One region of the Streptomyces sp. NPDC102437 genome, then DNA from elsewhere that is predicted to be linked to it. Evidence: riboswitches for the same ligand, from Rfam matches in the RefSeq annotation. Region 1 holds a riboswitch; the other holds the start of a gene.

What was found. A riboswitch is a leader RNA that binds a small molecule or an ion and turns the genes downstream of it on or off. The one in region 1 is predicted to bind glycine.
Region 2: another riboswitch for glycine. It lies ahead of gcvT (glycine cleavage system aminomethyltransferase GcvT); the one in region 1 lies ahead of gcvP (aminomethyl-transferring glycine dehydrogenase).

Annotation. Positions count from the first base shown of each region.
Region 1 is NZ_JBIWKI010000033.1:3,404-18,659, forward strand. Features, by position in the region: gene ACIRJP_RS31595 (sugar phosphate nucleotidyltransferase) at 1-5, shown strand, start outside; gene ACIRJP_RS31600 (DUF881 domain-containing protein) at 104-1,027, shown strand; gene ACIRJP_RS31605 (small basic family protein) at 1,024-1,356, shown strand; gene ACIRJP_RS31610 (DUF881 domain-containing protein) at 1,362-2,150, shown strand; gene ACIRJP_RS31615 (FHA domain-containing protein) at 2,341-3,129, shown strand; gene ACIRJP_RS31620 (MerR family transcriptional regulator) at 3,169-3,912, shown strand; gene ACIRJP_RS31625 (bifunctional nuclease family protein) at 3,966-4,439, shown strand; gene ACIRJP_RS31630 (MerR family transcriptional regulator) at 4,608-5,225, shown strand; gene ACIRJP_RS31635 (DNA polymerase IV) at 5,283-6,767, shown strand; gene ACIRJP_RS31640 (PRC-barrel domain-containing protein) at 6,692-7,060, opposite strand; glycine riboswitch at 7,174-7,270, shown strand; gene gcvP (aminomethyl-transferring glycine dehydrogenase) at 7,465-10,350, shown strand; gene ACIRJP_RS31650 (DUF5999 family protein) at 10,438-10,644, opposite strand; gene ACIRJP_RS31655 (hypothetical protein) at 10,965-11,558, opposite strand; gene ACIRJP_RS31660 (glutamate-cysteine ligase family protein) at 12,039-13,544, shown strand; gene ACIRJP_RS31665 (substrate-binding and VWA domain-containing protein) at 13,641-15,256, opposite strand, start outside.
Region 2 is NZ_JBIWKI010000020.1:28,102-43,357, reverse strand. Features, by position in the region: gene ACIRJP_RS24770 (terpene synthase family protein) at 1-179, opposite strand, end outside; gene ACIRJP_RS24765 (cytochrome P450) at 1,066-2,361, shown strand; gene ACIRJP_RS24760 (SulP family inorganic anion transporter) at 2,416-3,918, opposite strand; gene ACIRJP_RS24755 (L-serine ammonia-lyase) at 4,103-5,485, opposite strand; gene glyA (serine hydroxymethyltransferase) at 5,637-6,896, opposite strand; gene gcvH (glycine cleavage system protein GcvH) at 6,917-7,294, opposite strand; gene gcvT (glycine cleavage system aminomethyltransferase GcvT) at 7,387-8,502, opposite strand; glycine riboswitch at 8,644-8,741, opposite strand; gene ACIRJP_RS24735 (AAA family ATPase) at 8,902-9,594, shown strand; gene ACIRJP_RS24730 (enhanced serine sensitivity protein SseB) at 9,689-10,459, shown strand; gene ACIRJP_RS24725 (enhanced serine sensitivity protein SseB C-terminal domain-containing protein) at 10,640-11,419, shown strand; gene ACIRJP_RS24720 (ABC transporter permease) at 11,869-12,873, shown strand; gene ACIRJP_RS24715 (ABC transporter substrate-binding protein) at 12,969-14,732, shown strand; gene ACIRJP_RS24710 (ABC transporter permease) at 14,877-15,256, shown strand, end outside.

The DNA.
Region 1 (15,256 bases):
AGTGACGGTTCTCCCGGTGTGTCCGGTGGCGCCAGGCGGCGTCAGCGGGCACACCGGTGGGGCCATTCGGCGCTAGCCGTGGCGACGTGCGACGATGTGCGGCATGTCGCAGCAGCCCCCCGATCGGAGTACCGCCTCGCCTCCCGCGCGTCCCGATGCGTCCATGTCGCTGCTGACCAATGTGATGGACCACAGCCTGGACGACGGATACGCCGAGGCCTCGGCGCGTCGCAAGGCCGACGGGACCGCGGGCCTGCCCCGTACGCTCAAGTCGAAACTCGGCCTCGCCGCTTGCCTGGTGCTGGCCGCCCTGGTCGTCACGCTCGGGGCCGCGGAGGCGCGCGTCTCGGCGCCGGTCCTCGCCAAGGAGCGCCAGGAGCTGATTGACCGCATCGACGATGAGACGGCGGCGGCCGACGACCTCGAGTCGCAGGTGGACGAGCTCCGGGACGACGTGGGCCGGCGCCAGCGCAAGGCGCTGGAGAAGCACGGTGGGGACCAGGGGCAACGAGTGGCACTCCTCGCCGGAGCGACCCCCGTGGAGGGGCCCGGCGTGAAGCTCGTCATCGACGACGCCAAGGACACCGACCAGGGCGGCGGCGGACCGCGGGAGACCAGTGGATTCGCCGACACCGGTCGGGTCCGCGACCGGGACCTCCAGCGGGTCGTCAACGGCCTGTGGCAGTCCGGTGCCGAGGCGATCGCGATCAACGGGCAGCGTCTGACAGCCCTGTCGGCGATCCGTGCGGCGGGCGACGCCATACTGGTCGACAACAGACCGCTTGTTCCGCCCTACACGGTGCTGGCGGTGGGGAACGGGAAGCAACTCGGCACCGCGTTCCAGGACAGTGCGGACGGCCAGTATCTTCAGGCGCTCAAGGACACCTTCGATGTCCGGACGAACCTGTCCGTGCAGCAGAAGGTGAGCCTTCCGGTCGCGCCGAGTCTGATCGTACGTACAGCAGAGCCTTACAAGGCCGCAGACACCGGCAGTGGTGCGGCAGACACAGGGAAGGGCACATCGTGATCGCCGTACTGGGCCTCGTCGTGGGAGTCGTGGTCGGACTGTTGGTCCGGCCCGAGGTGCCGGCGGTGGTCGAGCCCTATCTCCCGATCGCCGTCGTCGCTGCCCTCGACGCAGTCTTCGGCGGTCTGCGCGCCATGCTCGACGGGATCTTTGTCGACAAGGTGTTCGTCGTGTCGTTCCTTTCGAACGTCGTGGTGGCCGCACTGATCGTGTTCCTGGGCGACAAGCTGGGCGTCGGTGCGCAGCTGTCCACCGGTGTGGTGGTCGTGCTCGGGATCCGGATCTTCTCCAACGCCGCGGCCATCCGCCGGCACGTCTTCCGGGCCTGAGGCCGATGAGCAACGAAGAACTTCCCGAGGAGACGGAGCACGCCCCGGAGCGTGCGGCGGGCTCCGCGAACGAGCTCACCGGCCGTCAGCGGCTGATCGCCGGACTCTGGCCGCCGCGGGTGACGCGGGCCCAACTGATCGTCGCGCTACTGCTGTTCGTCCTCGGTCTCGGCCTGGCCATTCAGGTGCGGTCCAACAGCGACAACAGCGCGCTGCGAGGCGCCCGGCAGGAGGACCTGGTCAGGATCCTCGACGAGCTGGACGACCGGACCCAGCGTCTGGAGGACGAGAAGCAGCGGCTGGACGCCCAGCGCACGGAGCTGGAGAACAGCTCCGACCAGGCCGAGGAGGCGCGTAAGCAGACGGTGGAGAAGGAGCGGCAACTCGGCGTGCTCGCGGGCACCGTGGCGGCACACGGGCCCGGCATCACGCTGACTGTCAACGACCCCGGGGACGGGGTGAAGGCGGACATGCTGCTCGACGCGCTCCAGGAACTGCGGGCGGCGGGCGCCGAGGCGATCGAGGTCAACGGGGTGCGCGTGGTGGCCAACACGTACTTCTCCGGTGACGGCGGCAACGTCAGGGTTGACGACCGTAAGATCACCGCGCCGTACGTCTTCGAAGTGATCGGCAAGCCCCAGGATCTGGAGCCGGCGCTGAACATTCCTGGCGGCATCGTGCAGACGCTGGAGAAGGAGCAGGCCACCGTGCAGGTGGAGCAGGCCGACGACATCGTCGTTGACGCCTTGCGACCGGCGAAGCAGCCTGACTACGCTCGGTCGTCGTCCCCGTGAGGCGGCGGTGCGCAAGGGGCGAAGGAGACAGGCGCAAGGTTGCGGGGGGTCGCCGCATCGTATTGGTGGTGCGTGGTGGAAACTGTCGAGTGGATACGGACGTTGTGAGGATGTCCGGGTCGGCAGGTGTGTTCATTCAGGGTTCGTCCTGCCCCACGGGCGGGTCTATTTCGGTCAAGGGGAATCGCCCGTGAAGTTGTTTGGGAAGTTGTTCGGCAAGAGCGCTCGCGACGAGGCCGCCCGCCATCGCGCGCCGCGCCATGGCCAGGCGGAGGAGCAGGGCACGGAGCGCCCGCTCTTCCGTGATCAGGTGTCGGGTACGGGCGGTGACAATTCGGGAGTATCCGGCGCGTCGTCTGTTGACCCTGCCGGTCCCGGCCGCATAGGTTTCGGGGAATCGTCGACCTCGAGTTCGGGTGGAGAGTTCGCCCCCAGGCAGGAGGGTTCGTCCATGCCGGTCTGTACGAGGTGCGGGCATCGCAATGCCGAGGCCAGCCGTTTCTGCTCCAACTGCGGTGCTCCGCTGAGGGGCGGGGTCCCCGAGCGTGCCTCGGAGACGACGTCGACCATCTCCATCTCCGGTCTCGAGGCGTACGAGGCGGAGGCCACCGGGCAGACGGCTGTGCCGTCCCTCTCGCCCGAGGCTCAGGCCGCCGTGGACGCCCTTCCGCTCGGCTCGGCGCTCCTGGTGGTGCGTCGTGGTCCGAACTCCGGTAGCCGTTTCCTGCTGGACGGTGAGCTGACCACGGCCGGCCGCCACCCGCAGAGCGACATCTTCCTCGACGACGTGACGGTGTCGCGTCGGCACGTGGAGTTCCGCAGGAGCCCCGACGGGAGCTTCACGGTCGGGGACGTGGGCAGCCTCAACGGCACCTACGTCAACCGTGAGCGCATCGACTCCGTCGCCCTGTCCAATGGCGACGAAGTGCAGATCGGTAAGTACCGGCTGGTCTTCTACGCGAGCCAGCGCGGTATCTGACCCGCCCTGACTCCGTCGGGGGGATGCCCAGGAAGGTCCATGCTGAGAACACCGACGGGCGGTGCCGTGACCGGCACCGCCTCCGCCGACGACCGCCCGATGAGCATCGGCACGGTGCTCCTGCGGCTGCGGGACGAGTTCCCCGAGGTCACGATCTCCAAGATCCGTTTCCTGGAGGCCGAAGGGCTCGTCGAGCCGCAGCGGACCCCTTCCGGCTATCGCAAGTTCCGCAGCGCCGATGTGGAGCGGCTGGCGCAGGTGCTGCGCATGCAGCGGGACCACTACCTCCCGCTGAAGGTCATCCGCGAGCATCTGGATGCCCTCGCCCGTGGTGAACAGGCCGCCCTGCCTTCCGGGGGCGGCCCGAGGGACGTGACCGGCGGGGGCTGGGACGCGGAGCCGGGACGGGCCACCGCGGCCCGGATCGGCCGTGCGGAGCTGCTGGCGGCTGCCGAGGTCACCGAGAGCGACCTCGACGAGTGGGAGTCGTACGGACTGGTGGTTCCGACCGCCGAGGGCGGTTACGACGCCGAGATGGTGACTGTGGCCAGGCTTGTGGCGGATCTGGGCAGGTTCGGTCTGGAGCCGCGTCACCTGCGTGCCATGCGGGCCGCTGCGGATCGCGAGGTCGGGCTCATCGAGCAGGTGGTCGCACCCCTGCGGCGGCACCGGAATCCGCAGACCAGAGCCCATGCGGAGGCCACTGCGAAAGAACTCGCGGAGCTGTCCGTGAGGCTTCATTCGGCCCTGGTACAGAGCGCCCTGCACATCCGGCTCCACTGATCGCCAGGCTGCCCGACTACCCAAACCTGCCGGGCACGTCCTAGGGTTGCTGTGTGAACGAGCTCGACGTTGTGGGTGTCCGGGTGGAAATGCCCTCGAACCAACCGATCGTGCTCCTGCGTGAAGTGGGAGGCGACCGGTACCTCCCCATTTGGATCGGTCCTGGTGAGGCGACCGCGATCGCCTTCGCCCAGCAGGGCATGGCTCCGGCCAGGCCGCTGACCCATGATCTCTTCAAGGACGTGCTCGAGGCCGTCGGCCAGGAGCTCACCGAGGTCCGCATCACGGACCTTCGGGAAGGGGTCTTCTACGCGGAGCTGGTCTTTGCCAGCGGGGTGGAGGTGAGCGCGCGGCCGTCCGACGCCATAGCGCTCGCGTTGCGCACCGGAACACCGATCTACGGCAGTGACGGGGTGCTCGATGACGCAGGCATCTCCATCCCGGACGAGCAGGAGGACGAGGTGGAGAAGTTCCGCGAGTTCCTCGATCAGATCTCCCCGGAGGATTTCGGCACCAACAGTCAGTGACCGTTCTTCGGGGTCGCCGTCAGCGCATCCGGCAAGCCTTTCCCGCTCGAGAGACACGGGAAACCACCCTCAGGGTGATTATCACTCGGCGTGCCGAGTGTGGCGATCGTTGACGCACCCCGAGTGACTGCCTACCTTCGAGATGGCAGGTCAAGGACGGAGGTCGGCGTGAGAAGCAGCGGCGACGGTACGGCAGCGGGTGGGCCGTGTCCGCAGCAGGGGAGTACAGCCGACCACACCATCGTGCAACCGGTTCAGCCGGCGGCGGTGGCGGGGGACGGAGTGGCTTCGGTCAACGACATCGGTTACCGCGGGCCGACCGCCTGCGCGGCGGCCGGGATCACCTACCGGCAGCTCGACTACTGGGCGCGCACGGGGCTGGTGGAGCCGAGCGTGCGTCCGGCGTACGGGTCCGGCACACAGCGGCTCTACAGCTTCCGGGACGTCGTCCTGCTGAAGATCGTCAAGCGCTTCCTGGACACCGGTGTGGCACTCCAGAACATCCGCACGACGGTGCAGCATCTGCGGGCCCGCGGTTTCCAGGACCTTGAGCGGATGACGCTGATGAGCGACGGGGCGACGGTCTACGAGTGCTCCTCGCCCGACGAGGTCGTCAGCCTGCTCCAGGGTGGCCAGGGGGTCTTCGGGATCGCGGTCGGTGTGGTGTGGCAGGACGTCGACGCCGCGCTCTCGCAGCTGCACGGCGAGCGGGTGGACACCGGCGAGACCCTCATCGGGAACAACCCCACCGACGAGCTCGCGCGGCGGCGCAACCGCGCCGGCTGACGCGGCCCGCGGTCCGGGCGCGGCGATTGTCAGTGCCGTAGGGCAGCATCGATTGATGTGAGAGCCGCGCCCACCATCCTGCATCTGGACATGGATGCCTTCTACGCCTCCGCCGAGCAGGCGGCCAAGCCCAGCCTGCGCGGCAAGCCGGTCGTGGTGGGCGGGCTCGGGCCGCGCGGAGTCGTCGCCACCGCGTCGTACGAGGCCCGTCGCTTCGGGGTGCACTCGGCGATGCCCACGGCACAGGCGCGGCGGCTGGCGCCCAACGCGGCCTATCTGGTGCCCCGCTTCCAGCTGTACAGGACCGTGAGCGACCAGGTGATGGAGCTGCTCGCCCGGCTCTCGCCGCTGGTGGAGCCGCTCAGCCTGGACGAGGCCTTCGTGGACCTGGAGGCCGGGGGAGCGGCCGACGACGCGGCTTCGGCGCGGGAGATCGGTGAGCAGCTGCGTACGGCCATCAAGGCGGTCACCGGGCTCACCGGGTCGGTCGGGCTCGCCGGTTCCAAGATGCTGGCCAAGATCGCTTCGGAGGAGGCGAAGCCGGACGGCCTGCTGCTCATAGAGCCGGGCACGGAGCGGGCGCTGCTCGCACCCATGTCGGTGCGGATCCTCCCCGGGGTCGGGCCGGCGACGGCGGATCATCTGCGCCGTGCGGGGATGACGACGGTCGACGACCTGGTCGAGGCGGGCGAGGACGAGCTCGTACGCCTGCTGGGGAAGGCGCACGGCGGTTCGCTGCACCGCATGGCGTTGGGGTACGACGACCGGCCGGTGGTCGCGGAGCGGGACGCCAAATCGGTGTCCGTCGAGGACACCTTCGATGCCGACCTCCACGACCGGGTGCGGATCAGGACGGAGGTCGAGCGACTGGCCGACCGGTGCGTCCAGCGCTTGCGGGGCGCGGGGCGGTCCGGGCGCACGGTGGTGCTGAAGGTGCGACGGTACGACTTCTCGACGCTCACGCGGTCCGAGACGCTCCGTGGGCCCACGGACGACCCCACGGTGGTCCGTGAGGCCGCCGCACGGCTCCTGGAGGCCGTTGACACCACCGGAGGCGTCCGGCTCCTGGGAGTGGGCGTGACGGGGCTCGCCGACTACACCCAGGAGGATCTCTTCGCCCAGGCCGCCGGTGAGCGGATCGCGGCCGAGGAAGCCGCGGGTCAATCGGCCGAGGAATCGGCGGAGGGGACGGCACCGGCGGGGGACGACGGGGGCGAGCCGCCGGGCGATCCCCGGGCGCAGGCCCCGGAGACCGCCGAGCAGCGCGCAGCCCGGCGCTGGCCCGCCGGACACGACGTGCACCACGGGACGTACGGACACGGCTGGGTGCAGGGCAGTGGCGTCGGCCGGGTTACGGTGCGGTTCGAGGAGCCCGGGTCGGCGCCCGGCCGGGTACGTACGTTCCGGATCGACGACCCGGAACTCCGGCCCGCCGATCCGCTGCCGCTGGTGAGGGACCCGGTGGACTACTCGTCCTGGCCGGCCAGTCTGCCGAAGTCCCTGTCCGGACCGATCTCCTCGGGTGGGGAGTCCAGCCCGTAGTGCCGGTAGAGCTGGAGCTCCTGTTCCGGCGAGAGATGACGGCCGACACCGAAGTCCGGTGCGTCCTTGATGAGCACACGGTCGAAGGGGATGCGGAGCGTGTCCTCCACGAATTCGCTGGGTTCCAGCGGGACGAACGCGTCCCGGCTGAAGAGTCCGGTACGTACGGCCGCCCACTCGGGCACACCGGTCGCGTCGTCGAGATACACCTCGTCCACGGTCCCGATCTTGGTGCCCTTGCGGTCGAACGCCTTGCGGCCGATCAGGCGGCGCGGATCGATGTCGCTCTGCACGGTCCCTCCCACTGGTCGCGGCTACTCCACAAGCACCACAAAAAGGCAGATCCGGGTGGTTGGCCACTCGAGAAATCAGCCACGAACCCCGCTGGTAGGCTGGTGACGGCTGCTGACCCCGTGCGGGAGAGTCCTCCGGAGTTGATCCGAAGGCGCCGAAGGAGCAAATCCTCCCCGGAATCTCTCAGGCCCCCGTACCGCACGGACGAGGTCACTCTGGAAAGCAGGGCGGGTTTCGTGCGGCCGAGTGCCGGTGCGATTCCCTTCCTCACCGACGGTGAAAGCCGGTACGCCGCAAGGCGCGCCGGTGAAGCTCTCAGGTTGAGATGACAGAGGGGGAGGCCGTTCGGGCACCCGCGCCGTGGTGCCCCTCGCAGGTCGTGACAGACCAGGAGGCCTCCACCATGACCCCCCGTCGCACTCCGCTCTCCCAGCTGGAGCAGGGCATTCCGTTCGAGCAGCGCCACATCGGTCCCGATGACGAGGCGCAGTCGAAGATGCTCGCCCAGGTCGGTTACGGCTCGCTGGACGAACTCACCGCCGCCGCGGTGCCCGATGTCATCAAGAGCGCCGAGGCGCTCGCACTGCCTTCCGCTCGCACCGAGGCCGAGGTCCTCGCCGAGCTGCGCGAGCTCGCGGACCGCAACCAGGTGCTGGCGCCGATGATCGGGCTCGGCTACCACGGCACCTTCACCCCGCCGGTGATCCTGCGCAACGTCATGGAGAACCCCGCCTGGTACACGGCCTACACGCCGTACCAGCCGGAGATCTCGCAGGGCCGCCTGGAGGCGCTGCTCAACTTCCAGACCATGGTCGCCGAGCTGACCGGGCTGCCCACCTCCGGCGCCTCGCTGCTCGACGAGGGCACCGCGGCCGCCGAGGCCATGGCGCTCTCCCGGCGCGTCGGCAAGGTGAAGGGCGGCGTCTTCCTGGTCGACGCCGACGCCCTGCCGCAGACGGTCGCGGTCATAGAGACCCGTGCCGAGCCGACCGGCGTCGAGGTCGTCGTCGCCGACCTGTCCGAGGGCATCCCGGCGGAGCTCGCCGAGCGCGGTGTCTTCGGCGTGCTGGTGCAGTACCCGGGCGCCTCCGGAGCGGTCCGGGACATCAAGCCCGTCATCGATCAGGCCCACGAGCTGGGCGCGATCGTCACGGTCGCCGCCGACCTGCTCGCCCTGACCCTGCTCAACTCGCCCGGCGACCTGGGCGCGGACATCGCGGTCGGCACCACCCAGCGCTTCGGTGTGCCGATGGGCTTCGGCGGACCGCACGCAGGATTCATGGCCGTGCGCGAGAAGTTCGCCCGCAGCCTTCCGGGCCGCCTCGTCGGTGTCTCCGTCGACGCGGACGGCAACAAGGCGTACCGGCTGGCCCTGCAGACCCGCGAGCAGCACATCCGCCGCGAGAAGGCCACCAGCAACATCTGTACCGCCCAGGTGCTGCTCGCAGTCATGGCCGGAATGTACGCGGTGTACCACGGCCCGGACGGGCTGCGGACGATCGCCCGGCGCACCCACCGCTACGCGACGATCCTGGCCGAGGGCCTGCGCGCCGCCGGGGTCGACGTCGTGACCGGCGCCTTCTTCGACACCCTCACCGTGCGCGTCCCGGGCAAGGCGGCGGAGACCGTCGCCGCCGCGCGTGAGCGCGGGGTCAACCTGCGGCTCGTGGACGCCGACCTGGTCTCCCTCGCCTGCGACGAGACCACCACACGTACGCAGATCGCCGCCGTCTGGGCGGCCTTCGGCGCCGACGGGGACATCGAGGCGCTGGACGCCACCGTCGCCGACACGCTGCCCGAGGCGCTGCTGCGCACCGACGAGATCCTCACCCACCCGGTCTTCCACCAGCACCGCTCCGAGACCGCGATGCTGCGCTACCTGCGCAAGCTCGCCGACCGGGACTACGCGCTGGACCGCGGCATGATCCCGCTCGGCTCCTGCACCATGAAGCTGAACGCGACCACCGAGATGGAGCCGATCACCTGGCCCGAATTCGGCGCGCTGCACCCCTTCGCACCGGCCGAGCAGGCGCAGGGCTTCCTCACCCTCATCCGCGAGCTGGAGGAGCGCCTCGCCGAGGTCACCGGCTACGACGCGGTCTCCATCCAGCCGAACGCGGGATCGCAGGGCGAGTTCGCGGGCCTGCTGGCCGTACGCGCGTACCACCGGGCCAACGGTGACGACCAGCGCACCGTCTGCCTCATCCCGTCCTCCGCGCACGGCACCAACGCGGCCAGCGCTGTCATGGCCGGTATGAAGGTCGTCGTGGTGAAGACCGCCGACGACGGCGAGGTGGACGTCGATGACCTCCGCGCCAAGATCGAGAAGCACCGCGACGAGCTCGCCGTACTCATGATCACGTACCCGTCGACGCACGGTGTGTTCGAGGAGCACGTCGCCGACATCTGTGCCGAGGTGCACGACGCCGGCGGTCAGGTGTACGTCGACGGCGCCAACCTCAACGCGCTGGTGGGCCTCGCGAAGCCGGGCCGCTTCGGCGGCGACGTCTCGCACCTGAACCTGCACAAGACCTTCTGCATCCCGCACGGCGGCGGCGGCCCCGGCGTCGGCCCGGTCGGGGTGCGCGCGCACCTCGCGCCGTACCTGCCGAACCACCCGCTGCAGCCCGCCGCGGGCCCCGAGGCCGGGGTCGGCCCGATCTCGGCCGCTCCGTGGGGCTCGGCCGGTATCCTGCCCATTTCCTGGGCGTACGTACGGCTGATGGGCGGAGAGGGCCTGAAGCGGGCCACGCAGGTCGCCGTGCTCGCGGCCAACTACATCGCCAAGCGTCTGGAGCCGCACTACCCGATCCTGTACAACGGCCCGGCCGGTCTGGTCGCGCACGAGTGCATCGTGGACCTGCGGCCGATCTCCAAGGCCACCGGTGTCAGCGTCGACGACATCGCCAAGCGTCTGATCGACTACGGCTTCCACTCGCCGACCATGTCGTTCCCGGTCGCCGGGACACTGATGATCGAGCCGACCGAGAGCGAGAACCTCGCGGAGCTCGACCGGTTCTGCGACACGATGATCGCCATTCGCGGCGAGGTCGAGAAAGTGGCCTGCGGCGAGTGGAGTGCGGACGACAACCCGCTGCACAACGCTCCGCACACCGCGGCGATGCTGGGCGGGGAATGGAAGCACGGGTACAGCCGTGAGGTGGCGGTCTTCCCGGCCGGCGTCTCGGCCGCCGACAAGTACTGGCCGCCGGTGCGCCGGATCGACGGCGCCTTCGGCGACCGCAACCTCGTCTGCTCCTGCCCGCCGCTGGACGAGTACGACAACTGAGTCATGAGCGCGCGGGAGTGACGCGCGCATGCGGCGGGGCCGGTTCGGAGAATTCTCCGGGCCGGCCCCAGCTCGTACCGGCCGCGGTCAGGCGGCCTTCATCACCCGGTCGGTCCCCAGGGGCCGGTGCGGAGCGATGATCTGACCGTCGGGGAGCAGCTCACCGGTGTCCTCGAAGAGCAGGACTCCGTTGCACAGCAGGCTCCAGCCCTGCTCCGGGTGGTGGGCCGTCAGGCGGGCGGCTTCCCGGTCGGCTGAATCGGCGGTCGGGCATGGTGGCTGGTGCTGGCACATGGCTGGGTTCTTTCGCTGCGTTGTAGTGAATGTCCTGCGGCTGGATGAGGTGTTCATGGCCGCCCCCCGTATCGATCGGTCCGGTCCCAGTGTTGCCCCACGGGCGTCATTCCGCAGGGATTTCGCAGCAGCACTTGTCCTTACTCGAAGGACGCGTCACCCACGCGGACGGTTCACCGCAACTGCACTGTCACTTCGGGTGGTTCGGGGTGGTCGGACCGGGCTAGTCCGGTCGGGCACCGAAGTGCGCCCCCTCAGCGCTGTGCCCCGCCACCGGGGGACGGTGGCGGGGCACAGCGCTCTCGTACGGGGTCCGGTCCTCAGGCCGGTGATCCGAGCAGGGGGCCGGGGCCGGGGGTGATGCGCAGCGTCATCACGCGCAGCAGATCGGCGACCCGGTGCGGGCGATGGGCCGCGATGCCCGGCGGGGCGGGAGCCAGCGGAACCAGGAGATCGGCGGGGGCGAGCGCCCCGCCGGCGGCGTCGGCCTCGGCGTCGCCGTGCAGCCACAGGGCGAGCATGTAGAGCTCCGGGATGGACAGCAGCCGTGGCTGGTAGTGACTGGTCACCGTCTCTGCCTGGCGCAGGGCGAGTTCGGTCGAGGCGATGTAGGGCCCCTCGAAGAAGTGCGAGAAGGTCCAGCCGTCCGGAGTGAGCATGGTGTCCGCCGCGGCGACGGGCTGCTCCGAGCCGCGGATCAGGAACCGCCACCCGGCGAGCCTGGTGGCGGGAGCGAGCCCGCCCGGCCCGATCCGGTCCAGTACATGGACGGGGAGCGGGAGTTCGGGGCTCAGCGGTCCCTCGGCGGACCGGAGGGCTGGGGTGCGGGCCTCGCGGACTGCGGTGGGTGAACCGAGTGCCGCGAGAACGCTGCGCAGAGCGGGCGCGGGAGCCGGGGGAACATGCAGCGGCATAGTGGGTCGCCTCTCACTTCGGAGACACGGTGGTGCGTGGGTGGGTGCAGACGGCGCTGTCGGCATGCGGGGCCAGAGGAGGCCGGACTGGGCCGGTGCGTCAACTCTCTGCCTCGTCCGCGGAGTTTATACGACACGTGTTCACGCGGTGATTCCACTAGCCGTCGCAGGTATTGCCGACAAGGCGGTATCGAGACTTTATTATGCGGAGAATCTGCTGATTCTGTGTCAGCGGCGCAGCCACCGCCTGGGATTTTTCCCCGGGTGCGGACGGCTGAATCGCGACCGTGTATTCACCGTGCGCCGGGCGGGGAAACCGGTGCTGCACCATGCCCATGGAATGTGCCTCGGGCGGGCGCACTCAGATTACTGGGTCCACGGCGTTCGCGGGGGCGTTATGGATCACCCGGCCTGGGCATTATCGATCGTGACGCGAGCGGCCTGGGCCGCGGGCCGCCCACTTGAGGGAGGGACGCTCCGATGGGGGAGAAGGTCGTGGCGGGCGCCTTTGACCTGTCCGATCGGCAGGGGTACCGGAGGAAGCTCCACCAGTGCCTGGAGGGGCTGGAGCGGCTGTTGGCGGAGCGGAGGTTCGACCGGCCGCGCAACCTCATGGGTGTGGAGATCGAGCTGAATCTCGCGGGCGCCGACGGCATGCCGCAGATGATGAATGGGGAGGTCCTCCCACGCATCGCGAGCCGTGATTTCCAGATGGAACTCGGGATGTTCAATTTGGAGGTGAACATAGTCCCGCACCGCCTGGACGGGCAGGTTTTCGACCAGTTGGCCGAAGAGCTCAGGACCGGGCTCGGATATGCCCACCGGAAGGCGGGCGAGGTCGACGCCGGGATCATGATGATCGGTATTCTGCCCACCCTGCGCCGCGAGGACCTCGTCGCGGCGAACCTCTCGGACGCGGACCGCTACACACTGCTCAACGATCAAATCGTGGCCGCCCGGGGCGAGGATTTCTCCCTCGATATCCAGGGCGTGGAGCGATTGGTGTCCACCTCCGCCTCGATCACCCCGGAGGCCGCCTGCACCTCGGTCCAGCTCCACCTGCAGGTGACACCGGCGCGATTCGCGGCCGTGTGGAACGCCGCCCAGGCCGTCGCCGGGGTCCAGATCGCCCTGGGCGCCAACTCGCCGTTCCTGTTCGGCAGGGAGCTGTGGCGGGAGTCGCGGCCGCCGCTCTTCCAGCAGGCCACCGACACCAGACCGCCCGAACTCCAGAACCAGGGAGTGCGGCCCAGGACCTGGTTCGGTGAACGGTGGATCGGCTCGGCGTACGAGCTCTTCGAAGAGAACCTGCGCTACTTTCCGCCGCTGCTCCCGATCTGCGACGAGGAGGAGCCGCTGCGGGTCCTGGACGAGGGCCGGGTGCCGCGGTTGCAGGAACTGGTGCTCCACAACGGCACGGTCTACCGCTGGAACCGGCCCGTGTACGGGCTGGCCGACGGCGTACCCCATCTGCGGGTGGAGAACCGGGTCCTGCCCGCCGGCCCCACGGTCACCGATCTGATCGCCAACGCGGCCCTGTACTACGGGCTCGTGCGGGCGCTCGCCGAGGAGCCTCGTCCGGTGTGGACGCGGCTGCCGTTCGCCGCGGCGGAGGAGAACTTCGACACGGCGTGCCGCCTGGGCATCGACGCGGAGCTGACCTGGCCGCGTCCCGGCCGTGCGGGTGGGCTCACCCGGGTGCCCGCCGTCAAGCTGGTACGGGACGAGCTGCTGCCGCTGGCCGCGGCGGGGCTCGATGCCTGGAACATCGAGCCCGCTGACCGCGACCGCTACCTCGGTGTCATCGAGGAGCGCTGCAAACGACGGGTGAACGGGGCGTCCTGGCAGGCGGACACCTACCACCGGGCACGGGAGGGCGGGCTCGACCGGCAGGCGGCGCTGGCCGCGACGACCCGGCGGTACGCCGAGCTGATGCACAGCGGGGAGCCCGTGCACAGCTGGCCGATGGGTGCTCCAAAGCCCTGACCCGGGCACCGCGGATGCCGTGGCCCGGCTCCCCGCGGTCAGGACCGGCCGTGTCCGGGGTCAGGGCCTGTCCGGCGGATCAGGGTCGGACAGGCGCTAGTCCTGGCCGGCGTGACCGCTCTGGCCAGCCGTCATGATGGCCTGCAGGATCACCGTCTGGATCTCGGCCGGGTCGATGACCTGGTAGCCACCGCCGCCGGTCACCTTCGCTATCTCGTTCACCTCATCGCGGTCGGCCTCGGGACCGACCGCGATGGCGAGCAGCGGCACCGGACGCTCCGGATCGGCGATCCGCCTCAGTTCCGCGATCAGTGCACTGCGGGAGATGGAGACGCTGTCCTGGTTCGAGCCGTCGGTGAGGATCACGACCGCGTTGAACTTGCCCTTCACATAGGTCGCCTGGGCGTCCTTGTAGGCGGCGAGCATGGTGTCGTAGAGACCGGTCGCGCCATCCGGTACGGGTTGCAGCGCCGCGAAGGCCGCGGAGAGCTTCTCGCGGTGGGTGCCGCCGCCCTTCGCCGGATCGCCCAGCCTGGTGGCCGGGACCAGTTTGCGGTAGTCCTTGTCGCCGTCGAGCCTGGTGGCGAACTCCCAGAGCCCGATCTCGTCGTTCGGAGTGAACTGGTTGAGGGCCTGGATCAGTGACGCCTTGGTGACATCCATCCGGGACTGGTTACGTCCCGGGACGGTCGTGGCCATGGACCCCGAGGCGTCGACGACCGTGGTCAGCCGGGCGCTCTGGACAGTGATCGTCCACATGCCGAGGGTCTGCTGGAGCTCCTCGGCGGTCGGTGCGGCGGCGGCCGCGGTGGCGTAGGGCTGAGGCTTCTTGCCGCCGGCCGGAGCGACCACCGACTCGCCCGCGGTGCCGTCGACGTTCCTGAAGCCGTGCCTCTCCAGCGTGGCCTGTGAGGCGGGCTCGTCCAGCAGAGTTCGAAATCGCAGCGCGGCCCGGCTCTCGGCCGTGCTCATAGTGGTCTCGTCGACCGTCGTGTAGGGGTAGTTGAGCAGCGGTGTGCCGTCCTTGGGGTAGAAGAGATCGAGCTTTCCGCCGCCGGTCGACTCCGCGTTGTGGGTGAACGCCGCCTGCTCGGAGAGGAGCACCGCCTGGTTGCGTTCCGGGTTGCCCTGTTCGGCGCCCGAGTCGCCCTGCGCCAGGGTCTCCAGTACTTGGGTGTCACTGTCCGACATGCGCTGCGCGAGCAGCTTGGCGGTCGCCGCGACCCTGGTGTCGCTGTCTCCGCCCTGCTTCTCGGAGGACGCACCGATGCTGGTGAGCGCCAGCAGACCGGTGGCGCTGCGTGCGGGGTCGGCCGAGCCGAGGCGCACTTTGTCCGATTCCATGGCGGCGGCCGTCAACTCCGCCCAGGAGTACGTCTTCTTCGGCCAGCCGAGGCTCTTGGCCGCGGACGGAACCATGGCCAGGGTCACGGGGGAGGACGTGATGGAGTCGCCCGCTGTGACCGGGACGCCGTCACCGGAACCCTTGGCCCGGTCGGGCCAGAGGTCGGAGTCGGGCAGCCAGATCTGGAAGTCCGGGGTATGGGTGCCGTCGGAGAGGGCGTCGGCGACCTTGTAGGAGTCGCGGGCGACCACCGTCACGTACAGACACCGACCGTCGGAACGCACCTCGTCCTTGCGCGCCTTGTCGGCGATGGCGCGAACGGCGGGGGCGATGTCCGGGGAGGCCATCATGGACAGACGTACGGCGG
Region 2 (15,256 bases), on a different contig from region 1:
TCGAGATGCTGTTGCGACGCGGCCGGGAAGATGAGGGAGATCCAGAGCTCGGGCCTGGTCCGGATCATCTTCTTCCGGGCCACCGGGGAGAGTCCGAGGTCATTGGATTCGGCCCATTCCCACGCTGCCTCCCTGGTCTCCTCGATGCCTGGATTGCATCCGGTGCTCTGGAACGGCATATGAAACGCTGGCAGCGCAATCTGGCTCATTGGTGCCCCTCGTCGAAGCGGTTCGGATGAGCGATACGAACGGGTAACCGGCCGGACTCATGTGTCGGCGCCGGGTACGCGTCGGGGTACGGGCCGCCCCCGCCCACCGACTCTGGCCAGAGGCTCACCGTGCGAGACGAGGCAGTCATTCCTGCTCACTCTCCTCCGCCGGGGGTCGGGCATCGGGGCCGGACCCGTGGGCCCGCGGTGGCAATCGCCCGTGGTGCAGGACGGCGGCATCACCATGTGTAACCCCCAGTCAACCGTCTGTGGGTGAAAGAGGGAAGCTATTTGTGACCGAAACTGCTTGATCGTCAGAAACGATTGAACATCTCTGAGCAGTCGGTGACTCGTTGTGGTGATCTCCGGTCGGCGGCCCGGACGCGCCCGGAGGCGCCCGCGCAGGCAGTCGCGCAGGCGATTTCACGCCCCGCCGCGCCGCCGGGTGGTTTCCCTGCTGTTCCGTCCCGCTCAGGAGCCCTTCAGGGGCCGCATCAGCCGCTCGAAGTCCTGCCGGCCGGACAGGTCCGACGGTCAGCAGAGCACGCGAATCCGCTTGCTCGTACGCCGCGGAGTCGTCGCTCCGGCCGACGGCACGCAGCCGCTCGATCACCGCACGGGCACGGTGGTCACCACTTCGGGTCCAGTCCCTGCACTGTGTGCGCACGATCACAGTCGCCGCTCATCGGCCCCCGCAGGCCGGATCCGATGCCGTGGGGGGCGCCGCTTGCTCACGCTCTGAGACAGAATGCCGTTTGGCACAAGCCGTGTCGCCGCCGGCCACGATCCACATCCGCGCCTGCTGCACAGCTGTTTTCACGTCCGCACCGTGTGTGTGCGGACCGCGCGACGACTCATGGAGTGCAGATTGACTACGACGTTCCGCTCTCGTATCACCGCCCGGATCGGGCGCAGTTACCTGTCCAGGATCCAGAAGTACGGGATCGGGTCATCCACGGTCCGGCTGCTGCCCGACGACCTGTTGATGATGCTGCGCAGGGACGGCCTCGACCCGGTGGACAAACTGGCCAGGACCCGGGCGAAGCGGCCGGTGCACAAGGTCTCGCTGCCGTTCGGCATGGACGCCTGGGTGGTCAGCGGTTATGAGGAGTCGAAGGCCGTCCTCGGCTCGGCCGACGGATTCAGCACCGACTTCGCCCACCTCGCGACGAACGCCGGAGTGGCCGCCGAACAGAGCCCCGGCGGGCTCGGGTTCAACGATCCGCCGGTCCACACCCGCCTGCGCCGCATCCTGACCCCGGAGTTCACGATGCGCCGGCTGCGGCGGCTGGGCCCCAGGATCGACGCCATCGTCGAGGAGCGCCTCGACGCGATGGAGGCCGCCACGGGCCCGGTCGACCTGGTGCAGGAGTTCGCGCTGCCCATTCCCTCCCTCACCATCTGCGAACTGCTGGGCGTGCCGTACGAGGACCGCGACGACTTCCAGCAGCTCGCCATGGACCGCTTCGACCTCTTCGCCGGCACGACCGCGCCCTTCGGCGCGATGTCGGAGTCGCTGGCGTACTTCAGGGACGTCGTCAAGGCACAGCGCGAGAAGCCGGGCGACGGGCTGCTCGGTATGATCGTGCGGGAGCACGGCGACAACGTCGACGACGAGGAACTCGCGGGTCTGGCCGACGGTGTGCTCACCGGCGGGTTCGAGACGACCGCCAGCACCATCGCCCTGGGCTCCCTGGTGCTGCTGCAGAACCCGGACGTCCTGGAACGAATACGTCACGACGACGCCATGACCGCCCCCTTCGTCGAGGAGGTGCTGCGTTATCTCTCGGCGGTGCAGATAGCCTTTCCCCGGTTCGCCCGCAGGGACATAGAGATAGGCGGGGTGGTCATTCCGCAGGGCGACATGGTGCTCTGCTCGCTCAGCGCCGCCAACCGCGATGCCGGGTACGTCAGCGACGACGGGCGCTTCGACCCGCACCGTACTCCCGCGGGCGGCGGTCACCTCGCCTTCGGCCACGGCATCCACCGCTGCATCGGCGCCGAACTGGCCCGCACCGAACTGCGCACGGCCTACCCGGCCCTGGCCCGGCGGTTTCCCCGGATGCGGCTCGCCGTCCCGCCCCAGGACCTGGCCTTCCGCAAGCTCTCCATCGTGTACGGCATCGAATCGCTGCCGGTGCACCTGCGCTGAGGCGCTCGTACCGGGTTGTGCCGCGGGGCCGGTCCGGCGCCGTGGCGCCCGGGGTCAGTGGCTGCCGGTGAGTTCGCCGCTGAGGGTCCTGTGCATCTCGGCACTCGGCTCGTTCAGGCCGATGATCTCGACGGTCTTGCCGCGCTGCTCGTACTTCCCGGTGATGGCGTCCAGCGCGGCGACCGAGGAGGCGTCCCAGATGTGGGCGGCGGACAGGTCGATGACGACCCGGCCGGGGTCGGCGACGTAATCGAACCGGGTGACCAGGTCGTTGGCGGAGGCGAAGAAGAGTTCGCCGGTCACAAAGTAGACGATCCGGTCGCCCCCGGGGTCGACGGCCGTCGTGACGTCGGCCAGGCGGGCGACCCGCCTGGCGAAGATCACCATGGCGATGACCGTGCCGGCCACGACGCCGACGGCCAGGTTGTGGGTGACGACCACGCAGGCCACGGTCACGACCATGACGAGGGTCTCCCCGGCCGGCATCCGTCTCAGCGTCTTCGGCGCGACGGAGTGCCAGTCGAAGGCCGCGACGGACACCATCACCATGACGGCGACGAGCGCGGCCATGGGAATGCGGGAGACAACGGGCCCGAGGACGATGCACAGGACCATCAGGAAGGTGCCCGCGAAGAAGGTCGACAGCCGGGTGCGGGCGCCGGACACCTTCACGTTGATCATCGTCTGGCCGATCACGGCGCAGCCGCCCATGCCGCCGAAGAAGCCGGTGACGATGTTGGCGATGCCCTGGCCGATGGACTCGCGGGTCTTGCTGGAGCGGGTGTCGGTGATGTCGTCGACCAGCTTGGCGGTCATCAGGGACTCCATCAGCCCCACCAGCGCCATGGCGAGCGCGTAGGGCGCCACGGTCGTCAGGGTGTCCACCGTGAACGGCACATCGGGCAGGCCGGGCACCGGCAGCGCGGAGGGCAGCTCGCCCCGGTCGCCCACGGTCGGGACGGCGATCTGGGCGGCGACGGTGATGACCGTGAGGGCGACGACGGTGACCAGCGGCGCCGGGACCGCCCTGGTCACCCTGGGGAAGAGCACCAGCAGCAGGAGGCCGCCGGCGATCAGCGGGTAGACCGCCCAGGGCACGTCGTGCAGCTCGGGGATCTGGGCCATGAAGACCAGGATGGCGAGGGAGTTGACGAAGCCGACCATCACACTGCGCGGCACGAACCGCAGCAGCTTCGCGACGCCCAGCGCACCCAGGGCCATCTGGAACACACCGCCCAGGATGACCGCGGCGACCAGGTAACCGAACCCGTGCTGACGGTTGAGGGGTGCGAGCACCAGGGCGACCGCGCCGGTGGCGGCGGAGATCATCGCGGGGCGTCCGCCGACGACGGAGATGACCACCGCCATGGTGAACGAGGTGAACAGCCCGATCGCCGGATCCACCCCGACGATCACCGAGAAGGAGATCGCCTCGGGGATCAGCGCCAGCCCGACCACGAGGCCGGCCAGCAGCTCGGTGCGGAACCCCTTCGGGGACGGCCAGGAAGGGCGGAAGCGGCGCAGGCGCGCGGCCGGGGACGGTACGGAGGAGGGCAAGAGCGGGAAACCTGTCGTGCGGGGCGTGCGGCGAGGCACAGGAGGCCGGGGCGTCACCTGCGACGCCCGCGAGCGAGCAGCGGGCTACTCTACCCGCACACCTGACGCCGCCCGACGGGCGAAGCCTCCCGGCTCCACCGCACGGACCGCTGGGCTCCGTCCCGGAGACCGGGGGTCTACCCGCTCAGCACTCGATGATGTTCACCGCGAGCCCGCCGCGCGCCGTCTCCTTGTACTTCACGCTCATGTCCGCGCCCGTCTCCTTCATGGTCTTGATGACCTTGTCGAGGGAGACCTTGTGGCTGCCGTCGCCGCGCAGCGCCATCTTCGCCGCCGTGACCGCCTTGACCGCCGCCATGCCGTTGCGCTCGATGCACGGGATCTGGACGAGACCGCCGACCGGGTCGCAGGTCAGGCCCAGGTTGTGTTCCATGCCGATCTCGGCTGCGTTCTCGACCTGTTCGGGGGTGCCGCCCAGGACCTCGGCGAGGGCGCCCGCGGCCATGGAGCAGGCGGAGCCGACCTCGCCCTGGCAGCCGACCTCGGCGCCGGAGATGGAGGCGTTCTCCTTGAAGAGCATGCCGATGGCCCCGGCCGCGAGGAGGAAGCGGACGACGCTGTCCTCCTTCTCGGCCTCGGTGGCGCCGCCGGCCGCGAAGTTCATGTAGTAGTGCAGGACGGCCGGGATGATGCCCGCGGCGCCGTTGGTGGGGGCGGTGACGACCCGGCCGCCCGCCGCGTTCTCCTCATTGACCGCCATCGCGTAGAGGGTGATCCACTCCATCGCGTGGGCCTGCGGGTCGCCCTCGGCCCGCAGCTGGCGGGCTGTGTTCGCGGCGCGGCGGCGGACCTTGAGGCCGCCGGGCAGGATGCCCTCGCGGGACATGCCGCGCGAGACACAGGCCTGCATGACGCGCCAGATGTCCAGCAGGCCCGAGCGGATCTCGTCCTCGGTGCGCCAGGCCCGCTCGTTCTCCAGCATCAGCGAGGAGATGGACAGCCCGGTGTCGTGGGCGAGGCGCAGCAGCTCGTCGCCGGTGCGGAAGGGGTGCTTGAGAACGGTGTCGTCCAGCACGATCCGGTCCTCGCCGACCGCGTCCTCGTCCACGACGAAGCCGCCGCCGACCGAGTAGTACGTCTTCTCCAGCAGCAGCTCGCCCTCGCGGTCGAAAGCGAGGACCGTCATGCCGTTCGCGTGGTACGGGAGGGCCTTGCGGCGGTGCAGGATCAGCTGCTCGTCGAAGTCGAAGTCGATCTCGTGCATGCCGAGGAGGTTGATCCGGCCGGTGGTGCGGATCTGCTCGACCCGCTCGTCGGCGGACTCCACGTCGACGGTGCGCGGCGACTCGCCCTCCAGGCCGAGCAGGACGGCCTTGGGGGTGCCGTGGCCGTGACCCGTCGCTCCGAGGGATCCGTACAGCTCGGCGCGTATCGAGGCGGTGTGGGCGATCAGGCCCTCGTTCTTCAGCCGGCGCGCGAACATCCGGGCGGCGCGCATCGGGCCGACCGTATGGGAGCTGGACGGGCCGATGCCGATCGAGAACAGGTCGAAGACCGAGATGGCCACGGTGACTCCTCAGGGGTTGGTAGACATCGTCGTCTGCCGGTGGTGCGGTGCGGGCCGGGCGGCCCGGGGGCGGGGCATGGGACGGGGCACCGCGCTCACAGTTCAGTGTGCGCGGTGCCCCGCCCCAACGTGTTACGAGAACTTGTCCGGACTACTTCAGGCCGGGGTACAGCGGGAACTTCTCGGCCAGCGCGACGACGCGGGCCTTCAGGGCGTCCGCGTCGTAGGACGGCTTGAGGGCTGCGGCGATGATCTCCGCGACCTCGGTGAAGTCCTCGGCCTGGAAACCGCGGGTCGCCAGGGCCGGCGTACCGATCCGCAGACCCGAGGTGACCATCGGCGGCCGCGGGTCGTTCGGGATGGCGTTCCGGTTGACCGTGATGCCCAGCTCGTGGAGCCGGTCCTCGGCCTGCTGGCCGTCCAGCTCGGAGTTGCGCAGGTCCACGAGGACCAGGTGGACGTCCGTACCGCCGGACAGCACGGAGACACCGACCTCGGTGACGTCCGGCTGGACCAGGCGCTCGGCGAGGATCCGGGCGCCGTCCAGGGTGCGCTGCTGGCGCTCCTTGAACTCCTCGGTCGCCGCGACCTTGAACGAGACCGCCTTGGCCGCGATCACGTGCTCCAGCGGGCCGCCCTGCTGGCCGGGGAAGACCGCGGAGTTGATCTTCTTGGCGAGCTCCTGCGTCGACAGGATGACGCCACCGCGCGGACCGCCGAGGGTCTTGTGCGTGGTGGTCGTGACGACGTGGGCGTGCGGCACCGGGTTGGGGTGCAGCCCCGCGGCCACCAGACCGGCGAAGTGCGCCATGTCGACCATCAGGTACGCGCCGACCTCGTCCGCGATGCGGCGGAAGGCGGCGAAGTCCAGCTGGCGCGGGTACGCGGACCAGCCGGCGACGATCAGCTTCGGCTTGGACTCCTTGGCCAGACGCTCGACCTCGGCCATGTCCACGACGCCGGTCTCGTCGACGTGGTACGGGACCACGTTGTAGAGCTTGCCGGAGAAGTTGATCTTCATGCCGTGCGTCAGGTGACCGCCGTGGGCCAGGTTTAGGCCCATGATCGTGTCGCCCGGCTTGAGCAGCGCGAACATCGCGGCGGCGTTGGCCTGCGCACCGGAGTGCGGCTGGACGTTCGCGGCCTCGGCGCCGAACAGCGCCTTGATGCGGTCGATGGCGATCTGCTCGACGACGTCGACGTGCTCGCAACCGCCGTAGTAGCGGCGGCCGGGGTAGCCCTCGGCGTACTTGTTGGTGAGGACGGAGCCCTGGGCCTCCATGACCGCGACCGGAGCGAAGTTCTCCGAGGCGATCATTTCGAGGGTGGACTGCTGACGGTGGAGCTCGGCGTCGACAGCGGCGGCGACGTCCGGGTCCAGCTCGTGGAGGGAGGAGTTGAGAAGCGACATCAGGTGGTCCCTTTGGGTCTTTAGTTGCCGGAGAACTCGGTGTACTCGTCGGCGGAGAGCAGGTCCTCCGGCTCCTCCGCGACGCGCACCTTGAACAGCCAGCCGCCTTCGAAGGGAGCGGAATTCACCAGCGACGGGTCGTCCACGACGTCCTGGTTCGCCGCGGTGACCTCGCCGGTCACCGGGGAGTACAGGTCGCTGACCGACTTGGTCGACTCCAGCTCACCGCAGGTCTCGCCCGCGGTCACCGTGTCACCGACCGCGGGGAGCTGGGCGTAGACGACATCGCCGAGCGCGTTGGCCGCGTACTCGGTGATACCGATCGTGGCCACACCGTCCTCGACGGCCGACAGCCACTCGTGCTCCTTGCTGTAACGCAGCTGCTGGGGGTTGCTCATGACCTGAATTCTCCTGTACGCGGGGGAGTGCTGATGAACGGTGGTCTTACGGTGTGAGACGCGACTGCGTCACTTCTGCGGGAGCGCCGACGTCACTTCTGGCGCTTGTAGAACGGCAGCGCCACGACCTCGTACGGCTCGTGGCTGCCCCGGATGTCCACTGCGACGCCCTCGGCGCCGGGCGTGGCGTGCGCCGCGTCGACGTACGCCATGGCGATCGGCTTGCCCAGGGTGGGCGAGGGAGCGCCCGAGGTGACCTCGCCGATGACCTGGCCGTCGGCGACCACGGAAAAACCGGCGCGCGGTACCCGGCGGCCCTCGGCGACCAGCCCGACCAGCTTGCGCGGCGGGGCGGTCTCGGCGCGCTCGGCGGCGGCTTCGAGGGCCTTGCGGCCGACGAAGTCGCCCTCCTTCTCGAACTTCACGACCCGGCCGAGACCGGCGTCGAACGGGGTGAGCTCCGTGGTCAGCTCGTGCCCGTACAGCGGCATGCCCGCCTCCAGGCGCAGCGTGTCGCGGCAGGAGAGCCCGCACGGGATCAGGCCGCGGGAGGCGCCCGCCTCGGTCAGCGCCTTCCACAGCTGCTCGGCGTGGGCGGGGGCGACGAACAGCTCGAAGCCGTCCTCGCCGGTGTAGCCGGTGCGGGCGATCAGCGCGGGGACACCGGCGACCGTGCCGGGCAGACCTGCGTAGTACTTCAGACCGTCCAGGTCGGCGTCGGTGACGGAGGCCAGGATGGCGGGGGACTCCGGACCCTGGACGGCGAGCAGCGCGTACGCGTCGCGGTCGTCGCGCACCTCGGCGTCGAAGCCCTCGGCGCGCGCCGTCAGCGCGTCCAGCACGATCTGGGCGTTGCCCGCGTTCGCGACCACCATGTACTCGGCCTCTCCCAGCCGGTACACGATCAGGTCGTCCAGGATGCCGCCGTCCTCGGCGCAGATCATCGTGTAGCGGGCCCGGCCCACGGCGACGGTGCCGATGTTGCCGACCAGCGCGAAGTTCAGGAAGGCCGCGGCCGCGGGGCCGGTGACAGTGATCTCGCCCATGTGCGACAGGTCGAAGAGGCCGGCCTTCGTACGCACCGCGTTGTGCTCGTCGCGCTCACTGGCGTACCGCAGCGGCATGTCCCAGCCCGCGAAGTCGGTCATGGTCGCGCCCAGCGAACGGTGCAGGGCATCGAGGGCGGTGAGGCGGGGGGCGGTGCTCATGGATATGACTCCCAGGGCATGACGACGAGGACGATCCCTCCCCATCTGTCATCGGAACCTGAGAGGTTCGCCGAGAGCCCCTGGAGGGGTTCGGCTTGCACCTTGGGTGGAGCCGCGAAGCGGCCCGCTTTTCAGATCTGCCTCATCCACGCGGTACGGGGCCTGAGAGATTCAAGGGAGGAACTTGCTCCTTCGGCGCCCGGCACGGGAAGTGACCGGAACTCTCCCGCGTGGATTCAAGCGGCCTTTATGCAGTTGGCCGGGTCATCATCGCACGCATCGGCCCGGAGTGGGGCCCCGGTCCCCTGTGGGAAATCAGCGGCGTGGGGCGGTTGTATCGCATTACCTTTTCTTTACACTTCAGGGGCATACGTGGGGTGAGCCGACAGGGGGAGGGCGATGACGTTGCAGCGGTACGCGACGACCGCGGGGGTCGCGCACGGCGCGATGCCCGCACAGGCGGAGGCCCCGGCGAGGGCCGCGACGGGCGCGCACGCGCCCGTGGTGCGGGATCTGCGGGAGCGGTCCGGGCGCAGTCCGCGCGGCCTGCGTTTCGCGGCGGGGGACGTGGTGGTGGTCTCCGGGCTGCCCGGCAGCGGCAAGTCGACGCTCATCCGGCGGGCAGTGACGACCGCGCACGCCATCGACTCCCAGGACACCCGTGACCGCTGGGCCCGGGTCATGCCCCGCTTACTCCCGTACGCCCTCTACCGCCCGCTCGTCCGCGTCGCCCACTACTGGGGGCTGTGGCGGGTGCTGCGTTCCGGGGAGTCCGCCGTCGTCCACGACTGCGGGACCCAGTCGTGGGTGCGCGGCTGGCTGGCCCGTGACGCCCGGCGCCGGGGCCGGGGCCTGCACCTCGTCCTGCTCGACGTGACGCCGCAGACCGCCAGGGAGGGCCAGCGCGAGCGCGGACGCGGCGTATCGGGGTACGCCTTCGCCCGGCACCGCAGAGCGGTGGGCAGGCTGCTGCGGGCGACCGAGACGGGCCTGCTGCCGCCCGGCTGCGCCTCGGCGGTGCTGCTGGACCGGGAGGCGGCGGGACGGCTCGGCCGGATCGCGTTCACGGACGGGCGGCCCGACAGCCTCTGAGGCCGGTGGCCGGTGGCCGGCGCCTCGGGGCCGGGGCGGCGGCGGGGCCGGGCGTTAACCTTCTGCCGGAAAGCTTGGGCGAGAAGGGGAAGCAGTGGACGTTCCGGCACAGGTCCAGTCCCATCCGCAGGGCGGATGGCCGGCCAATGAGCTCGAAGAAGTGCTGATGGCCTCCGTGGGCATCCCGGAGGCGGGCGGGCGGCTCGTCGAGGTGCTCGGCCGCAGCCAGGTCTGGGTGCCGCTGCCCAAGGGCGGGGGACCCGACTCGGCGGCCCTGGACCTGCCGACGGTGGAGATCGAGGGCGCCGCGTACGTCCCCGTCTTCAGCTCCGAGCAGCAGTTCCTCGCCTGCGTCGGTACCAACATGTCCTTCACCGTCGCGCCCGCCCGCGACTTCGCCCGCGGACTGCCCCCGCAGCTCGGCCTGGCCGTGAACCCGGGCGGCGCGGTCGGGATGCCGCTGCCGCCGCCCGCCGTGGCCGAGCTCTGCCGGGCCGGGCGCACCCCGCTGGACGGTCCGGCAAGCGGCGGCAGGGTCCGGCTGTACGAGCCGGACTGGAAGGAGGAGCCGGTCGACTTCCTCGCCGCGGCGGCCGGTGAGTTCGAGGAGAGCGGCGTAGTGCTCTCCGCGCGCCGGACGCTGGCCAGCATCGAGGGCGGCGACCCGGTCCTCTTCATCGGCGTCGAGTTCTCCACCTGGGAGGGCGCCGGGCGCAACGCCCCGATGGACGCCCTCAGCCGCGCTCTGGGCCGGGTCGAGGTTCCCTGGCCGGTCAATCTCGTACTGCTCGATGTGGCCCAGGACCCGGTCGGCGACTGGATGCGGGAGCGGATCCGCCCGTTCTATCAGCGAGCGGCCGTATAGGGGCGTCCCGGACGGGAGCGTCCCGGGCCGGTCCGCGGAACACCGTTTCGACCCATGGCGTCAAGTCGGTGTCAGGACCGGCGCATAAGCTGGTTTCATGGCTGGTGTCTCGGCATCATGCCGCACCCGTGTGCCCGGGGCGGCGGGCCGACACAGTGGATCGAAGAGGGGCGGGACCAGGTGAGTGCGTCAGGCACCGCGGCGGCCGGGCAGGTCGAGCACATGCTGCGCCAAGTGACGCCCGGGCGCTACGACGCGTACGAGGCGCTGCTGCAGGCCCTCGCGAACGGCCGGATCTGGATGCTCCTCTGGCAGGGCCAGGCGGGCTCGCCCGACGCCCAGTACGGAAACATGGAGGTCGACGGCCTCGGCTACGCCCCCTGTGTGACCTCCGCCCAGGAGCTCTCGGTGAGCGGCTGGAACCGCGCCCACGAGCTGGTCGGCGGCCGGGACATCGCTCGCGCGCTCTTCCCCGACCGCTGGGGTATCTGGCTCAATCCGCACGCCCCGGGCGGCGGCGTGGGCATCCCCTGGCTGGACCTGCGCCGGATCGCCACCGGCCTCGACCGGATGCCCGCGGGCCCGCTCCGGCTCACCGAGCCGGCCATCGAGATCCCGCAGTTCTACGCCCTGCTCACGCAGAACGCCCACCACACCCCGGCGATCCGCTCGCTGCGCCGCGCCTGGGTGCAGCCCGCGCTCGGCGTCCCGTACCTCACCATCGGCCTCGATCTCTATGACACGAGCCCGCCCTCGGTGGACGCCGCGCGCGCGATGATGCAGCAGTCGGTCTCCGCCGTCCCGGAGGGGCTGCCCGTCTCCACCGTCGCGATGTCCGACGAGTACGACCCGGTGGCGATGTGGCTGCGCGCCAACGCCCGCCCGTTCTACGACCGCGAGGCGCACGCCCCGGCGGCCCCCGTCGCGGGCTACGGCTACCCGCCGCAGGGCGCGTACTGACCCGTCCGGGGCCGCTCCGTCCCCGGCGTCCGGAATGCCCGCGTACGGTCCGGATTTCGTCCGGATTTCCGTAACGCGAACGTAAGGCGTCAACTCCACGGATGTGTACGTGAGTTCATCCGCCCGATGCCTCATCCGGCCGCCCATGTCCGAGATTTCCTTGCTCGGCATGCCTGGTGGTGAATGCGACGCTAATCTGCTCGCATGCCCCCTTCCGTATCAACTGACCTGTGTTCGGCGGGCGTTCACATCCGTCCGGATAACGGAACACCCCAGAGCGCATCACGGTTAGGCATCCATTCGCCTGTCGGTATGGCTACCAGTCGTAACGGCAATGAAGACTCCCGCAGCAAGGGCGTCTTGCCGCCTCTGCGTACGACTGACTGATCGCGCCGCCACAGCGGCCAGTTCGGCCCGGCCACCGCCGGTTGAGAGGGGTCCTTGCCACGATGACGGCACCACTGCACGAGCCGACCAAGGAAGCGGATCCTGTCGCGGCCGACGGTCCCGCAGTCGACTCCGGAGTGAAGAAGGTCGAGGGACGGTCTCTCAAGCAGATCGCCTGGAACCGCCTGAAGCAGGACAAGGTCGCTCTGACGGGTGGCATCGTTGTCCTCGTCCTGGTCGTGGTGGCGATCTTCGCGCCGCTGATCGTGAGCCTGCTCGGGCACCCGCCGAACGATTTCCACCAGGACAAGCTCGACCCGCTGACCAATCTGCCCACGGGCAGCCTCGGCGGCGTGAGCGGCGACTACTTGTTCGGCGTCGAGCCGAACAAGGGACGCGACGTCTTCAGCCGGATCGTCTACGGCGCCCGGATCTCGCTGCTCGTGGCCTTCCTGGCGGCCCTGGTCGCCGTCGCCCTCGGCACCCTCTTCGGGATCATCGCCGGATACTTCGGTGGCTGGGTGGACGCGGTGATCAGCCGCGTCATGGACGTGCTGCTCTCCTTCCCGCAGCTCCTCTTCATCATCTCCCTGGTCTCGGTCCTCCCCGACGATCTGCTCGGCCTCACCGGCAGCGGCGTCCGCATCGCCGTACTGGTCGCCGTCATCGGCTTCTTCGGCTGGCCGTACGTCGGACGTATCGTCCGCGGGCAGACCCTCTCGCTGCGCGAGCGCGAGTACGTGGAGGCGGCGCGCAGCCTCGGCGGCGGGCGGACGCACATCCTCTTCCGCGAGCTGCTGCCCAACCTGGTGGCGCCGATCACCGTCTACGCGACGCTGATGATCCCCACCAACATCCTCACCGAGGCGGCCCTCAGCTTCCTCGGCGCGGGTGTCCGGCCGCCGACGGCCTCCTGGGGCGGAATGCTGCGGGACGCCCTGGAGACGTACGAGCACGACCCGATGTTCATGGTCTTCCCCGGCGTGACGATCTTCATCACCGTGCTGGCCTTCAACCTCTTCGGGGACGGGCTGCGCGACGCCCTGGACCCCAAGGGGACCCGATAGCCCACGACTTGCCCCTGCCGCATCGTCAGGTGGCTCTTCCCATGGTTCTCCGGCAAGCAACGGCCTGGGACCGCGATCTCGGAGGTTACGAGAAAATGTCCACAGTTACCTCGAAACGACGGCTCACCGCTGGTGCGGCCCTCGTGGTCGCGGCGCTGATGACCACCACGGCGTGCGGCGGCGGCGACAGCGAAGGCGGCGGCAGCTCGAAGGGCGCCGGCTTCAACGCGGCGTTCAACAAGGTCGCCAACCCGTCCACCAAAAAGGGTGGAACGCTGAAGATGGTCGGCAAGCAGGACCTCGACTCCGCCGACCCCCAGCGTGCCTACTACGGCATGGCCTGGGACTTCATGCGCTTCTACACCCGCCAGCTGGTCTCCTACGACACCAAGCCGGGCGCGGCCTCCACCAAGCTGGTCGGTGACCTGGCCACCGGGCCCGGTGAGATCTCGGACGGCGGCAAGACCTACACGTACAAGCTGCGGGACGGCCTGACCTGGGAGGACGGCTCCAAGCTGACCTCCAAGGACGTCAAGTACGGCATCGAGCGCATCTGGGCGACGGACACCATCACCGGTGGCCCGCAGTACCTGATGCAGACGCTGGACCCCAAGGGCGAGTACAAGGGCCCCTACAAGGACAAGTCCGCGGACGGCCTCAAGGCGATCGAGACGCCCGACGACAACACCATCGTCTTCAAGCTGCCCAAGCCCAACGGTGACTTCGAGCAGTTCCTCGCCATGCCGTCCGGCTCGCCCGTGAAGGCGGACAAGGACACCGGCGCGAAGTACACCCAGCGCCCGTTCTCCTCCGGCCCGTACAAGTTCGAGGAGTACAAGCCGGGCAAGAGCATCGTGCTCGTCCGCAACGACAAGTGGCAGAAGGCCTCCGACCCGATCCGCGCCGCGCTCCCGGACAAGGTCACCGTGACGATCTCCGCCAACCTGGAGGAGAACGACAAGAAGCTGATGGAGGGCGACTACGACGTCGACCTCAACGGCACCGGCATGACCCAGTCCGGCCGCGTCACCGCCGTCCAGAAGCACAAGGACAGCGTCGACAACATGCAGACGTCCTTCGTCCGCTACGTCGCGCTCGTCCACACCGCGAAGCCGCTGGACGACGTCCACTGCCGCAAGGCCGTCTTCTACGCCACCGACTTCGCCGGTCTCCAGCAGACCCGCGGTGGTGAGATCGCCGGTGGTGCGATCGCCAACAGCACCCTGCCGGCCTCCATCAAGGGCCACAGCGACTACGACCCGTACGGCGTCCTCGCCCGCAAGGGCAAGCCGGACGTGGCCAAGGCCAAGGACGAGCTGAAGCAGTGCGGTCACGCGACCGGCTTCTCCACCAAGCTCACCGCCCGTACCAACAACCCGGGCGAGGTCGACACCGCCGAGGCGCTCCAGGAGCAGCTCGGCAAGGTCGGCATCAAGATCGAGGTCGACCCGATCGACGGCGCCGAGGCGTCCAGCATCACGGGCTCGCCGTCCGTCGTGAAGAAGCGCGGCTACGGCATGACGATGAGCGGCTGGGGCCCGGACTTCCCGTCCGGCCAGGGCTTCGGCCAGCCGCTGTGGGACAGTCGGTTCCTCGCGGACACCGGTAACTACAACGAGTCGCAGCTGGAAGACCCGGAGATCGACAAGATCTTCGACCGGGCGATCGCGGAGACCGACCCGGTCAAGGCCGGCGAGATCTACAAGGAGCTCGACAAGCGGATCCTCGACCAGGCCGACTGGATGCCCTTCATCTACGAGAAGAACATCACCTGGCGCGGCAGCCGTCTGACGAACGCCTACATGTCCGACGCCTACAACGGCCGTTACGACTACGTCTCGCTCGGCGTCGTCAAGTAGTCGCTGTAGTCAACAGCATTCGCAGTCAACCCTGTTGACTGTTCCACCGCCGCCGAAACCCGCCAGTCCGAAGGGCAGGTGAGGGCCGGGGCGGTGGCCGGGAGCCCCCGCAAGGGGTTCCCGGCCACCGCCGGGCCGCACACAGTGCTTGCTTATCTCATCCGGCGCCTGTTCGCCGTAGTCATCATGGTGCTCGTCGTACTGCTCGCGACGTTCACCATCTTCTTCATGCTGCCCAAGTGGGCGGGTCAGGACGTCGCAGTCCTCTTCGCCGGCAAGGCCACGGGTGTCGAGCAGCTCCAGGGCATCCGGATCAAACTGGGTCTCGACGACCCCCTCCTCGTCCAGTTCTGGGACTTCGTCAAGGGCATCCCGATGGGGCGTGACTACGCGAACGGTGCCGATGTCACCCACTGCGCGGCGCCCTGCTTCGGCTACTCCTTCCGCACGGAGGTCCCCGTCTGGACCACCCTGAAGGACGCGCTGCCCGTGACCGGCGCGCTCGCCGCCGGTGCCTGCGTGCT